4 regions of the Paenibacillus medicaginis genome follow, and region 1 is predicted to be linked to each of the others. Evidence: riboswitches for the same ligand, from Rfam matches in the RefSeq annotation. Region 1 holds a riboswitch; each other region holds the start of a gene.

Region 1 (3,618 bases):
CGGGCCGAAGACGGCTGAGCTACTCCGCAGAAGAGAAGCGGCCGTAGCGGGCGGTGTCGGCAATAACTTTCCGCTGTTTGTGGAGAAGGCCAGCGGTGCACTGCTGACGGATGTGGACGGCAACGTGTTTCTCGATTTCGCCGGTGCGATTGGCACGATGAATGCCGGCCATTGCCCGCCGGCGGTCGTGCAGGCCGTGCAGCGGCAGGCGGAGCGGTTTCTGCATACATGCTTTCATGTCGGCATGTATGAGCCATATGTTGAGCTGGCCGAGAAGCTGGCGACGCTTGCGCCGGGCTCCTTTGCCAAAAAAGCGGTGCTGCTGAACAGCGGGGCCGAAGCGGTGGAAAACGCCGTGAAAATCGCCCGCAAATATACGGGAAAGCCCGGGATCGTCTCCTTTACACGCGGCTTTCATGGCCGTACGCTGCTGGGCATGAGCTTGACCAGCAAGGTGCGGCCGTATAAATTTCAGATGGGCCCGTTCGCTCCGGCTACGTACAAAGCCCCTTATCCTTACCCGTACTATCGTCCGGAGACCATGAGCGAGGAGGATTATGCGCGTTTCTGTCTCGACCAGTTTGCGGACTTTCTGCTGACTGAGGCTGCGCCTGAGGAACTGGCGGCGGTCATTATGGAACCGGTTCAGGGAGAAGGGGGCTTTATTGTACCGCCGAAGCTTTTTGTCCAGGGCGTGTATGAACTGTGCAGGCAGCATGGCATTCTCTTCATTGCGGATGAAATCCAGACCGGTTTTGGCCGCACGGGTGCGATGTTTGCCAGCACGCATTTTGGCATCGAGCCTGATCTGATCACTTTGTCCAAATCGCTCGCTGCGGGCTTGCCAATCAGCGCAGTTGTCGGAAGGGCGGATATCATGGATGCGCCCAATCCTGGTGAAATCGGGGGGACTTACGGTGGCAGCCCGTTGGGATGCGTGGCTGCTCTTGCCGTTATTGACCAGATGGAACGGGAAAACCTTTGCGAACGGGCCGGGCAGATCGGACTGCGGATCAGGGAACATTTTGACAAGCTGCAGAAACAGTACCCCATCCTCGGTGATGTCCGTGGCCTCGGAGCGATGTGCGCCGTTGAATTTACGGATCCATCCAGTGGCAAGCCTGCCGCAGCGTTTGCGGCCAACCTGGTCCGCTCGTTTTATAACAAAGGTGTTATTTTGCTGACCGCCGGCGTTCACGGCAATGTGATCCGCTTCCTGACCCCGCTGGTCATTACCGACGAGCAGCTGGAGGAAGGCCTTGACATTATAAGTGAATCGCTTGCGGAAAGGTATGCTTGACCCTTTTGGCGTTGTTTAAAGAAATGGACATCCACATCTGTTCATGCTAACATTGTATTGTTTTTATCTCATATTTTAATATTTTAAAAGAGCAGGTGACGAGGTGTGTGAAAACGCAGCCCCGTCTTAAAAGGGAAGCCGGTGCAAATCCGGCACGGTCCCGCCACTGTATGCGAGGAGCCTGTCTGCAAGTTCATGGTCACTGTCGTTATTCGATGGGAAGACCGCAGACGGCGACGATCCGCAAGTCAGGAGACCTGCCTGCTTCTTGGATTGTCACGAACCTACGCGGATAGGGGGTGGCCGGCACGGTTCACGATGATGTCGTCGGGCTTTTCTTACTGCTGCTTTCATTTCCTGGCAAGGTGATGAAACTGGCAGGCTGGAAACGGCCCTGCGCGTTTCACTGATCCAGTACAGGCACTCTCATAAACTTGAGGGTGCTTTTTTGCTGTGCATTCTTATAATCTCCTTTTTAGCACAAAGGAAGGAAAGGAGTTCAATGAACGAACAACAAAATGGAGGACTCAGGGCTGAACCGGCATGGTTTGTGGTTCATTTGTTCGTATGGACGGTTGTTCTTACCGCTTCCATTACCATCGCTGTCATGCTTGGCCCCGTACAGATTCATCCTGTACAGGTGTGGAACATCGCCTTTTCCCATCTACCTCTCCTGGATAGCTGGATGGATGGATCGTGGACGAAAGCGCAGGAGCATATTGTGTGGAATATCCGGTTCCCCCGAGTTTTGCTGGGAGCTGTCATCGGAGCGGGTCTGGCTGTCACAGGAGCGGCTATTCAAGCACTGACACGAAACTCGCTGGCTGATCCCTACATCCTGGGTGTTTCTTCGGGGGCGTCCACAGCGGCGGTGCTTGTGATTATTTTCGGCGCCTTCCGCTTTCTCGGGACATACACGCTACCCCTTTCCGCATTTATTGGTTCATTACTTGCAATGGTGCTCGTGTTCGTCCTTGCCAAAGTCGGTGGAGAGATTTCAACGACGAGGTTGCTGCTGTCCGGTATTGTCACTTCCATGATGCTGTCAGCTGCCACTAACTTTATCGTCACGTTGGCCCCCCATGCGGATGGCATCCGCTCCGCAATGTATTGGATGATGGGCAGTCTGACCGGTGCGAAATGGGAGCATCTGACCGCTCCTGCCCTTATCATTGCTCTGGGGGCTGCAGTGCTGCTGTCCCTGCATCGTTCGCTGAATTCCCTGCTTATGGGGGAGGAGGCGGCAGTGACCCTGGGTGTCAACATTGCCGCGTTCCGTATTTTACTTGTCGTTATTGCGGCTCTGATGACAGGCACGATTGTCTCTGTAAGCGGTTCTATCGGCTTCGTTGGGTTGATGATTCCACACATCGCCAGGATGATGACCGGTTCCGATCATCGCCGGGTACTGCCGTTAAGCATGCTGCTTGGTGCGATATTTATGATCTGGGCTGATGTGGCCGCACGGCTCGTGCTGGCACCGGAGGAGCTGCCGATTGGCATCGTCACAGCCTTATGCGGGGGGCCGTTCTTCATCTGGCTGCTGCGCAGAAGTACATACTCATTTGGAGGGAACGGTAAATGAATGTGTCGGTTGAAGGAGTCTCCTACAGTGTGCAGGACAAGCGGTTGATTGATTCAATTCTGCTGCATGTGCGGAAGGGCGAGCTTGTCGGGCTGATCGGGCCAAACGGCAGCGGGAAATCCACTCTTCTGAAAAATATTTACCGTGTCCTGCAGCCTGATTCCGGCCGGATTTCGATTGACGGACAGAACCTGCATTCCATATCGCATCGAGAGACAGCCCGGCAGATCGCTGTAGTGAGCCAGGAAGCGCCGGTCGCCTTCGATTTCTTCGTCAAGGACATGGTCATGATGGGACGTAATCCTCATAAAAAGTGGTATCAGCCGGATAGCGGGGAGGATTTGAGGCTGGTGGAGCAGGCGCTGGAACGTGTCGGAATGCTGCAGGACGCGGGCCGCAGCTTCTCAACTCTGTCAGGTGGAGAAAAGCAGCGTGTTCTTATCGCGCGGGCGCTTGCCCAGCAGGCCAAATTTCTCATCCTGGACGAGCCTACCAATCATCTGGATATCAAGCATCAGCTGCAAATCATGGATCTGGTAAAAGGGCTCAACATTACTTCATTGGCGGCGCTGCATGATCTGAACATCGCAGCCTGCTACTGTGACCGCCTGGTTGTCATGAAGGATGGCAAAGTGATTGTAACCGGGCCACCGGAGGAAATCCTCAAGCCCGAGCTGCTGTTTACCATTTTTGAAGTGGCGACTGAGGTGGTCAGGCATCCGATTACAGGCAA
Region 2 (3,618 bases), on a different contig from region 1:
GAGAAATAATGAAGAAAAAAACAAAAATATTTTGTCGAAATGGTCACAAATTGAATAGTTTGCATGGATCAGGGAAAAATATTAAGTTTTAAGTAATTATCCTATAAGTCAAAAAAATATAGTTCCTCTGATCTTCAAAGAGTCAAAGCAGAGTTTGGAAAAGTGTTAAAATAAGGCATCGGGTTACTGCTCTCCTTTTCACAGGCCGCAAGTTCTATTATGATACAACGAGAAAGTTGAAATTAGATAACTAATGGATGCCGTTGCTGAATATGGATAGAGAGAGGTGTTGAATCATGAGGTCGATTTGTGTGTTTGCAGGCTCTAACGATGGAGTGGCTTCGGAGTACAAGGAGCAGGCAGCCCGGCTCGGGGAGCATATCGCCCGCAACGGGCTGCGTCTGATCTATGGGGGTTCAAGCTTTGGACTTATGGGCACGGCTGCCAATGCCGCGCTTGCCAAGGGCGGACAGGTGACCGGCATTATGCCCACGGCATTGTTCCGGCGGGAAATTGTGCATGAGGGGCTGACGGAGTTTATTGAGGTCAGGGACATGCATGAACGTAAGGCCACAATGCACCAAATGGCCGACGGTTTTATTGCGCTTCCGGGCGGAATCGGCACCTTTGAAGAGCTGTTTGAGGTGCTGTGCTGGGCGCAAATCGGCCTGCACAGCAAACCTGTCGGACTTTTAAATGTAAACGGCTACTACAACCCGCTAATGGAATTAATCCGCCACAGCGTGCAGGAGGGATTTGCGGGTCGAACGCATCTGGATTTGATCATCCTTGAGGAGGATGCCGGAGCGCTGGTCGAGAGAATGTGCTCCCCTAACGGGCTGCTGCTTCAGCAGACCGGCGACGCGGAAACCGTTTGATGAGGCTGAATCGAACCTGCATCTCATGTTTTTCGTGCTTGCGCTTTCCGCGAAGGCAGGGTTATGATGGACTCACAATCGAATAAGCGACCAGGCAGGGTGCCTTTGCCAAGGGGCAAAGGGTAACAGGGAATCGGGTGCAAATCCCGAGCGGTCCCGCCACTGTAATGGGGAGGTTTTTTTTCTTTAATATGTCACTCGAATCAGACCCGGGGAAGACGAAGAAGACTGATGATCCAAAGCCAGGAGACCTACCTTGCCTATATGCACCGTAATCCTTCGCGGAAAGGAGTGGTGTACGAATCGGTGGACGAGCCTGCGCGGGGCTCCCGATGTTCCGGAACATTTTTCATCCATGGATGAAGAGGAGGATGTGAAGCTTTCATCTTCTTGTTGACCGGGGATATCGGGCAAGCTATGCGTAAAGGAGCCTTGTTTAAGGTTGCCTGGCTGACGGTGACTGAATTGCGTACATGCAAGCCCCATCCTCTAAGGATGGGGCTTTTTTGAGCCTGTGAATATGAAAGGGGTGGATAAGTTGTTTAAACGGGGTAGAGGCATTGGGTTGGGGCTGTTGATTACCGCATTTACGCTGTATTTTCTGGCGGTGAGCCCGCAAGAGGTCTATGCCATGCATATCATGGAGGGATTTTTGCCCATCGGTTGGGCGTTGTTTTGGTGGATTCTATTTCTTCCTTTCTTCGCTTTTGGTGTCCGCAGTGTAACTCGACTGACGAAAGAAGCCCCTGAGCTGAAGCTGATGCTTGGATTGGCGGGGGCGTTTACATTTGTACTGTCTGCCCTGAAGCTGCCTTCCGTGACGGGCAGCAGCTCTCATCCAACCGGAACGGGACTGGGCGCAGTGCTGCTCGGGCCCCTGCCCATGAGCGTGATTGGCTCCATTGTGCTGTTGTTCCAGGCGGTGCTGCTGGCGCACGGCGGGATTACAACGCTGGGGGCGAATGCGTTCTCCATGGCCGTGGCCGGCCCATTCGCCGGTTATGCAGCGTACAGGCTGCTTATGAACACAACCCGCAAGGAATGGTTGGCCGTTTTCGCCGCTGCGGCTATAGCCGACATGACGACTTACCTGGTTACTTCCGTGCAGCTTTCCCTTGCCTTTCCTTCCGTACACGGCGGAGTATGGGCATCGTTCCTGAAATTTGGCGGCATTTTTGCCGTGACGCAGCTGCCGCTTGCGCTCAGCGAGGGATTGCTGACGGTTATGCTGTGGAAATGGCTTAAAGCATATAGTCCGAACGAATTGTCCGTGCTCAGGCGCGGCATGAAGGAGGCTAAGCCGTCATGAAGACAAGAACGATAACAGGCTTGGTTCTGTTGACCGTCATCCTGCTGGCCGCCCTGCCGCTGCTGCTGGTGAGTGGCGACTTCGGAGGCGCGGACGGTGCCGCCGAGGAGGCGATTACCCAGATCAATCCCCACTATACTCCATGGTTTCAGCCGCTGCTGGAGCCGCCGCCAGAAACGGAAAGCATGCTGTTTGCTCTGCAGGCTGCGTTGGGTGCGGGACTGATCGGTTATATCATCGGTCTGTTCAAAGGGAGAAAGGACGCCAGCCGGACAGATGCTCAGAAGGATTGATTCCCTGTCTTATCAAGGAAAGCTCAGCAGCTGTTCACCGCTTTGGAAAAGCGGCTTTGCAGCGGTGATGTTTGTAATGGCTTATATCGGACATCCTCCTGTGCAGTTGGCCGTATGGATTTGGCTCGTCCTATGGACGGTAGGGTATGGCGGGGTTCCATGGAAGCCGTATGCTTCCTTGATGGCCGCCTCACTGCTCTTCTATATACTGAGTCTGCCTGCGCTGTTAATTGAGGTTGCTCCAGGCCCTGCACAGGGAATGGTGCTGCTGGGTTGGGGAACTCATGTGCTTCTGGTCACGCCCGAAGCGGCAGAGCGGGCGGAAGAGCTTTTGCTGCGGGTAGGGGTGTGCCTGTCCTGCTTTCTGTTTCTGATTCTCACGACTCCATTTACAGGTCTGCTGAAGGTGATGGAAAAGCTGCGGCTTCCGGCCGTGGTCATAGAATTGACGATGATTATGTACAGATTTCTGTTCCTGCTGGGGGATACGGCCGCAAGCATGATGCTGGCGCGCAGGCTCCGCGGGGGCGGCAGGGGTTTCCGGGCTGCTGTTGCGGATACCGCCGCCCTGGCGGGCAGATTGTTTGCGAAGACGATGGAGAGGTACCGCGGAGCTATTGTCGGATACACCGTGCGCGGTTATGAGGGCACGATCCGTATGGGACCGGATGCCTCGTTGCCAATGCCTGTGCGCTACAGAGTGGAAGGGTGGGTCGGTACAGCGCTGCTGGCCGTTGCCGAGCTGTGCATTCGCTTATTGAACTGAATTGAATGACAGGAAGGTGAATATGGTGGAACTGGTGCTGGAATGGCAGGATGTAAGATACATCTATCCTGATGCCAAAGGTGCCGCGCTGGCCGGCATGTCGCTGCGGATTCCACGGGGGATGAAGACAGCGGTGCTTGGGCATAACGGGGCAGGCAAATCCACGCTGTTCCTGCACGCGGTTGGCATTCTCAGGCCGCAGGGCGGAAGGGTGCTGCACGGTGGCATGGCTTTGGATTATGGGCGCAAAGGGCTCAAGGAGCTGCGCCGGGCCGTCGGTCTGGTGCTGCAGGACCCGGAGCAGCAGCTCATTCTGAACACGCCTCGGGAGGACGTTGCCTTTGGACTGCGCAGCGCCGGCATAGATGAAGA
Region 3 (3,618 bases), on a different contig from region 1:
GAGCTGTACTGACTCCGGCACTGAACGGCAACGTGGCCGAATGGAATGACATCGCCAGCGCATCCAGCCTGTGTGGCGCCTGTTATGAAGCCTGTCCCGTGAAAATCCCTCTGCACGATATGCTTGTCTATCTGCGGCGGCGCAAGGTTGAGAGCGGACACGGAAACAGGCTGGAAACGATCGGCATGAAGGGTTTTGCGGCCGTGGTCGCCAATTCGAAGCGGTTCAGCGCAGCGGTGAGGATGGGCCAGCTTGGACAAAAAACCTTCATCCGGGACGGGGGGATTTCTCTGAAACTAGGCCCTCTAAAAGGCTGGAACAACTACCGGGTTGCTCCGTCCCTTGCGAAGCGGAGCTTCCGCCAGCGGTGGGAGAAACTGGACCGCGAGGTGCGAAGCGCGCTGCCGCAACCGGACCCGGCGCTGCAAAGGCGGATGGAAGCTGTTTTGCGTCAGCGGGAAAGGGGAGAGCGGCATGAATAGCAAGCATCAGGCTTGGCTGGATCGGCTGGAGGACGAATCGCGCGCGAAGCAGGAGCAGTTTATAAACGGCATTGCTGCCAGGCTGAAGCGGCCACGATTGACTGAACCGCCGCCTCATCCGCTGCGGGGTGCGCCGGAGTTCTGGCAGGCGTTCGACTGGAGCGAGCAGGAGCGAATCGACCGCTTTGCCGCCAATTTCAGCAGTGTGGGCGGACATGTGGCCAGACTAGCTACGATGCAGGACGCAGCCTCCTTCATCGCTGACAAGGCAGCCGAAATGGGCGCAAGAGCCATTCTCAGACAGGACCAGCCGGAGCTGGCGGTGCTTGAGCTGGAGTCCGCCATTCCCGGCGCGGACATTTCTGTCTGGAACTCGGATTCTGCGCATTCCTGGAAAGCCAAAGCGGCTGATGCGGACTTCGGTGTTGTTATGGCGGATTATGCTGCTGCTTATACAGGTTCGGTAACCGTGCTTTCTGCACCGCATAAGGGCCGCTCCGTAAGCCTGCTTCCCACCGTACTTATGATTCTTATTCCGGTGGAGCGGCTGAAGACACGGCTGGGTGAAATCCTGATGGAATTTGACCGGGCGGGGCAGGAGCAGCTTCCGGCAGGTATTCACTTTATTTCAGGTCCAAGCCGATCATCGGACATCGAGAATGACCTAACTATAGGCGTTCATGGACCGGGGATTGTCTATGCTTTGATCGTTGGGGCTCGTCTTTCGGACTTGGGTCCGTTATAATGAAATAATCCCGCAGGTGCCCTGGCCGTAAGGTCGGGATTAAAAGGGAATAGGGTGAAAATCCTTAGCGGTCGCGCCGCTGTAACCGGGAAGCCTCCTTCCATACATGTCACTCAGCATGCTGGGGAAGACGGAAGGCAGGCGTCGATCCGGGAGCCAGAAGACCTGCCTGCAGGTTCGCATCAGCCCTTCGCGGTTAAGGAACGGTGTACATAATATGGATCGGGACTCGTACGGGTCTGCGGTCTGTTCTCTTATGTACTCTTGCCCTCAGCCTTTTGCGGTCTGAGGGTTTTTTGGGTCAACATGAAGCCGGACGGGGAGGCTTATGCGAGATCACAGTGCATGGGAGAGGATATGGATGGAGCAAGTGGCAACGAAACGAAGGGTGCTCGGCCAGGTTATGATCTGCAACGGCTGCTGCTGCGGGCGGACAGAAAAGGGGAGGCCAGGAATCCCGCTCGACAGACTGAAGAGCAGATGGAAGGAAGAGAAGCTGCTCAAAAGCATCCAGCTGACGATTACAGGCTGTCTTGGCCCCTGTGATATCGCCAATGTCGTATCGATTCAGACGCCGGACGGTCCGGTGTGGTTCGGGGGTATTGAAGAGGAAGCTCTGTATGACGATTTGCTGGAATGGGCAATTGCCTCGCGGAATCAGGACAAGCTGCTGGAGCTGCCTGCCAATCTTATGCCTTACCGGTTCGAGCGTTTTCAGTAGAAACAACAAAAAAACAGACACATTTAGCTCACCGCTTTCAGGTGGGCTAATTGTTCGTTGGAAATAAAGGCTGGGTTGCAGAAGTTTTTAATTGCTACGGCATGCCCCTTTTGCATTTTTTGCCGTTTAATGAATGAAACGAGCCATAACTTGACAGCGTAAATAGGGAAGGGAATGACGGTACAACTAAAGCCGGATAAAAATCCTCTGTTATAACCGAAACTTAGGTTTAAAACAGGAAGTTTGCCGTAATGAACATACTATTTATAAGAAGGGAGAAGTACTGTTGGAATCCATTTGGCTGGAGTATGCATGGGCATTACTGATTCTTATTGGATTGGAGGGCTTACTGTCAGCGGATAATGCTCTTGTTCTGGCGGTTATCGCGAAGCATTTACCGGAGGACCAGAAGAAGAAAGCCATTAATTATGGGATCATTATGGCGTTTGTTTTTCGCTTCGTCGCTCTGTTTGCGATATCGTTTATTGCTAATGTATGGCAAATACAGGCGATCGGGGCTGCTTATCTGTTATACCTCGGGTTAAAGCACATCATCAAAGCGCGTTTCGGCAAGAAAAACGAGAATATTCGCGAGGACGTGAAGAAAGATGCGGCAGGAAAAGGCTTTTGGCCAACCGTAGGAAAAATTGCTCTCGCGGATCTCGCCTTTGCGATTGATTCCATCCTTGCTGCCGTGGCTCTGGCACTGGGTCTCCCGGATTCACCGCTTGGGGATTTCGGTGGTATGGATGGAGGACAATTTATCGTTGTCCTGCTTGGCGGAATCGCCGGGCTCATCCTGATTAAGTTCGCGGCTACATGGTTTGTAAAGCTGCTCGCTCAACGGCCGGCACTGGAGACCACGGCCTATGCAATTGTGGCATGGGTCGGTGTCAAGCTTGCTGTGATTACCCTGGCCCATGAAGATATTGGGGTGTTGGATCATCAATTCCCGCATAGTACAGGCTGGACCCTTGTCTTTTATGGTGTCTTGGTTGCGATAGCGCTTCTCGGATGGTTTGCGCCATCCAATAAAAAACAGTCACAGGCTGATGTGCCCTAGGATGCAACAGGGTGCATGTTGGCATTAAGCCACAGCCTCACAGAAGGAGAGCCGTCTGAAGCGGTTCTCCTTCTGTGATTTGACTCCATTTTCCCAATGCTGAATAATTAGAGTTACGTTACGGGTAAATAACAATGGGCCGTACAAATTCGCCTTGCGCGGGGAGAGATGATATGTACCAGTACATAGATGAAACCTATAGAGAGGTTGATTTCAGCAACAAGGATCTAAGAGAAGGAGAGCTGATCCGCTGTATCTTTATCCGCTGCCGCTTTAGAGCTGCTTCCCTGGAGGAAATCACCACAGAAGGCTGCCGTTTTGAGGAATGTGATTTTAGCGGCGCACAGTTGAATGCGTCCATCCATACGGAATCGGCCTTTGTGAACTGCAGGTTTACGGAAGCGAATCTGTTCGTCGCCAAATTTGAGCAGTGTAAAATGACGGGCTCGGACTTTGTAAAAGCCAGTCTGGATGGGGTGACATTCGCGGCGGGGGATTGGTCCTACACGAATCTGCGGGGGGCGCAGTTGTCCAAGCAGGATTTGCGCGGATTGCGTCTGGAGGAGGCGGATTTGTACGGCGCCAATCTCGAAAAGGCCGACCTGCG
Region 4 (3,618 bases), on a different contig from region 1:
CTTTCCGCTGCTTCTTGTTGCGCTGCAGCAGGTAAGCGAAGAACGGAGCTCCCACAAATGCTGTAACGACCCCGAGCGGGATCTCCATCGGTGCCAGCAGCGTGCGTGCGGCCGTATCCGCCCATACCATGAAGATAGCACCTCCCAGCGTGGACAGCGGAATGATCAGCCGGTAGTCCGGTCCGGTCAGCAGACGGATCATATGCGGCACAACGAGCCCCACAAAGCCGATCACTCCGCAGACGGATACCGATGCCGCCGTCAGTAAAGTCGCCGCAATCAGCACCCACAGCTTCGTTCTGTCCACATTTACGCCCATATACGCTGCCTGCCTTTCTCCCAACGCCAGCATGTTCAATACACGGGCTTTACTGCACAGGAACACCAGCCCGAGCATGACGTAAGGAAGAATAATGCCCGGATATGCCCAGCCCTTCAGGCTGAGGCTGCCCATCGTCCAATACAGGATTTCATTGACGGTCTCCTTGGACATGACCGTCAGCAAAGAGACGACCGCCCCCAGAAAGAACTGCATGACCACACCGGACAGGATCAGGCTTTGAGTGGGGATTTTTCCGTCTTCCCCTGCCAGCAGGATCACAAAATATAAAGTAAGAATTCCTGTGGTGAAGGCCACCATTGGCAGGGTCCACAGGCCGAAAAACGAATACTGAAGTCCCCAGTAAATCAAAAATGCCGCTCCGGCCGACGCGCCCGACGATACTCCAAGGGTAAAGGGATCGGCCAGCGGGTTGCGCAGCACGCCCTGGAAGGCCGCGCCTGCAAGCGCAAGCGCCGCACCAGTCAGCATGCCGAGCAGAACGCGCGGCAGGCGCACGTTAACAATAATTTGCTCGGTCGGAGCATCCCAGAACGGCGTAATATACATCCCGGCCCACGGCAGGTGGTGCATCAGAATGCCAGCGATCTGCTGGACAGGAAGCCGCACGGCGCCGATGCCCAGGCAGATCAGCACGGTCAGGATCAGCAGAACGAATCCGGCCAGGCCGTACGCAACAAGCTTACGGTTCATTTAAAGATTTCCGGATAGATGGCCTTGGCCACTTCCTTGAGCCCTTCCGTCACACGTGGTCCCGGACGGCTGAGCAGGTTATCATCCAGACCGAACACGCGGTTGTTGCGGATTGCGTTGATGTGGCTCCAGCCGCCACGTCCTTTGATGATCTGCTCCAGACTCTGCCCATTCTCATCCACCACACTTTTGCTATACAGGATGACATCCGGGTTGGCCGCGATGACCTTTTCCTCGCTGATCTGATTCCAGCCTTCCGTGTCGGAAGCGATGTTCTCTCCGCCTGCCAGGGTAATCAATTCGTCCATAAATTCTCCCTTGCCGACCGTCCAGCCTGGTGAAAATTCAACATAAACCCGCAGTCTCTGGTCCTCGCCGATATTTTTAACGCCCTCCTGCACCTCAGCGATATCGGCCTTCATTTTATCGGTTACAGCCTTGGCCTCCTGCTGGCGATCCATTACTTTGCCATACAGGGTGATGTTGTTCATAACGTCCTCTACCGTCTTCGGATCGGTCTTGAAGATGGTAATACCCAACTCGCGCAGTTTGTTGACGGCCTCTTCGCTCATCGATATGCCTGTAAAAACAATGTCAGGCTGGGCAGCGATAATGGCCTCTTCATTCGGCTTTGTAATGCCGCCCATCTTCGGCTTGGATGTGGCCGCTTCCGGGTAATCATCATAATCCGATACACCTACGATCTCCTTGTCCAAACCAAGAGCGAACAGCGCCTCCGTCTCGGCCGGGGATACGGAAATCACCTTCTCCGGAGCTTTCTCAAAAGTAAACTCCTGTCCGGTCGCATCCTTGACGGTCAGCGGATAAACCGTAGCACCCGCCTCTTCCGTCGGCGCCGTCTGCTGCGGAGAAGCTCCGCTGCCGCCTGCAGCCTCATTGCCTGCCCCTGTATTGCCACATGCAGCCAGTGCTGCAGTCAGCATAAGCGCCAGCAGCACGGTCAGCCAACTCTTTATTGATCTAGTCACAGTGCTTACCCCCCTTTTCTTCTGTATAGTCCCGGCCGTGCAAAAGAAAGCCCGGCCCTCATGAGAGGACCGGGCTCTGCGTCAGCCGACATCCGCAGCAGGCAAGTGCCGTGCCGCGCGGATTCATTGCCGCGAACCCGCCATCCTTTCCGCGAAGGAGCGACGATCTAAGCGGACCAGGCAGGTCTCCTGACTGACGGGAATTGCTAGAGGCCGGCGCCTTCCCGCCGCAGTATTACCTGCGACAGTGGCGTATCGCCGCCCATCCCCGTTTCACAGTGGCGGGACCGTGCCGGAATTGCACCGGCTTCCCTTTTAACAGAACAGCGTGGTTTTCAAGCTTTCACCGCCGCTCTGACCTGGTCTGCTGTCAACTTTAATCAAGCCGTACTTTTCAAAGTGATTATAGGTGAAAAAAGGCAGCTGTACAACCCGAACAACCAGCAAGTCTGCCGTCAAATTAAGAAAAACGTCTATCGACGTACATTCACAGAAGACAGACCACATTTAGAGGGGGCTCGCTCAGGCTCTCATATGTACGTTTTTTCGTACAAAAACCTGGGAGGGGGCTCGCTCAGGCTCTCGTTTGTACGTTTTTTCGTACAAAAACCTGAGAGGAGGCTCGCTCGGGTTCTCGTTTGTACGTTTTTTCGTACAAAAACCTGGGAGGGGGCTCGCTCGGGTTCTCGTTTGTACGTTTTTTCGTACAAAAACCTGAGAGGAGGCTCGCTCGGGTTCTCGTTTGTACGTTTTTTCATACAAAAGCCTGGGAGGGGGCTCGCTCAGGCTCTCGTTTGTACGTTTTTTCGTTACTACTTAGGTCTATTGCATAGGCCTATTACAGAATGGGTTGTCCGCGAAGTGCGTGGGAAAGAGAAGGAAGAACGGGAAGTTCTTGCTTCAGCAATGTGGAGACGATGCTCCGCAGGCGAGCAAAGATGTCTGCCCCTTCTATCGTGCGAAACGCTCCGGAGATTTTCTGTTTTACTTTGACCATACGCAAATCCCGTTCCGCTTGGTTGTTGTCAAACGGAACTTCGGGTCGCCAAAGAAACGACAAGATGGCCGCTTTATGCAGCAACAGTCGTTCACCCAGATTGCCGGCCTTGCTCTTGATCTTTCTGCCGCGTGTTCCGGTCTTTGCTCTTACAGGGTCTTTCGCCCATTCGTGCTGACCGGCTTCCAGAATGGCGTCATATCGGGCTTGAATTTCAAGGATGACCTCTGCGCTCAGTGGTATTCCCGTTTGTCTGGATGCACTCGCGAGCCGCCAGCTTTCGGTCAGCAGATCGCCCATCTGCTTGGCCCAAGTATGGCCGTCGTGCTCGGCAATGCCCTTGCATTCCCTCAGCAGATGTACGTTGCAAAGCGCGTGACCAAACGTGTAGTGATCCTTGAAATACCCTTGCATGCAATCGTGGACCACCGTCCCCGTGTAGTCCGGCAGAAAGCCATGCTCATCCATCGCCTTGCTCCCGCGCTGGGCGTGGTAGCGAAGCAACGTATGCTGCCCGTCCGAGATCACATGCATCCATTGGGTCTTCCCGTCAACGCGGCATCCGGTTTCATCGGCATGCACGACGATTTTTCCTTGCA

The links. Region 1 has a riboswitch for cobalamin ahead of ACE5LO_RS09935 (FecCD family ABC transporter permease). Riboswitches for the same ligand answer to the same signal wherever they lie in the genome.
Region 2: linked by a shared signal. The riboswitch ahead of ACE5LO_RS06170 (energy-coupling factor ABC transporter permease) and the one ahead of ACE5LO_RS09935 (FecCD family ABC transporter permease) in region 1 are both predicted to bind cobalamin.
Region 3: linked by a shared signal. The riboswitch ahead of ACE5LO_RS03075 ((2Fe-2S) ferredoxin domain-containing protein) and the one ahead of ACE5LO_RS09935 (FecCD family ABC transporter permease) in region 1 are both predicted to bind cobalamin.
Region 4: linked by a shared signal. The riboswitch ahead of ACE5LO_RS06940 (ABC transporter substrate-binding protein) and the one ahead of ACE5LO_RS09935 (FecCD family ABC transporter permease) in region 1 are both predicted to bind cobalamin.

The regions. Positions count from the first base shown of each region.
Region 1 is NZ_JBHIRY010000007.1:140,314-143,931, forward strand. Features, by position in the region: gene gabT (4-aminobutyrate--2-oxoglutarate transaminase) at 1-1,300, shown strand, start outside; cobalamin riboswitch at 1,377-1,579, shown strand; gene ACE5LO_RS09935 (FecCD family ABC transporter permease) at 1,803-2,885, shown strand; gene ACE5LO_RS09940 (ABC transporter ATP-binding protein) at 2,882-3,618, shown strand, end outside.
Region 2 is NZ_JBHIRY010000004.1:136,566-140,183, reverse strand. Features, by position in the region: gene ACE5LO_RS06175 (LOG family protein) at 297-878, shown strand; cobalamin riboswitch at 959-1,151, shown strand; gene ACE5LO_RS06170 (energy-coupling factor ABC transporter permease) at 1,417-2,187, shown strand; gene ACE5LO_RS06165 (energy-coupling factor ABC transporter substrate-binding protein) at 2,184-2,480, shown strand; gene cbiQ (cobalt ECF transporter T component CbiQ) at 2,464-3,246, shown strand; gene ACE5LO_RS06155 (energy-coupling factor ABC transporter ATP-binding protein) at 3,269-3,618, shown strand, end outside.
Region 3 is NZ_JBHIRY010000002.1:112,355-115,972, forward strand. Features, by position in the region: gene ACE5LO_RS03065 (LutB/LldF family L-lactate oxidation iron-sulfur protein) at 1-482, shown strand, start outside; gene ACE5LO_RS03070 (LutC/YkgG family protein) at 475-1,227, shown strand; cobalamin riboswitch at 1,225-1,414, shown strand; gene ACE5LO_RS03075 ((2Fe-2S) ferredoxin domain-containing protein) at 1,589-1,948, shown strand; gene ACE5LO_RS03080 (MeeY/MeeF family manganese export membrane protein) at 2,235-3,011, shown strand; gene ACE5LO_RS03085 (pentapeptide repeat-containing protein) at 3,185-3,618, shown strand, end outside.
Region 4 is NZ_JBHIRY010000005.1:38-3,655, reverse strand. Features, by position in the region: gene ACE5LO_RS06945 (FecCD family ABC transporter permease) at 1-1,033, opposite strand, end outside; gene ACE5LO_RS06940 (ABC transporter substrate-binding protein) at 1,030-2,022, opposite strand; cobalamin riboswitch at 2,185-2,400, opposite strand; partial or broken gene tnpC (IS66 family transposase) at 2,861-3,618, opposite strand, start outside.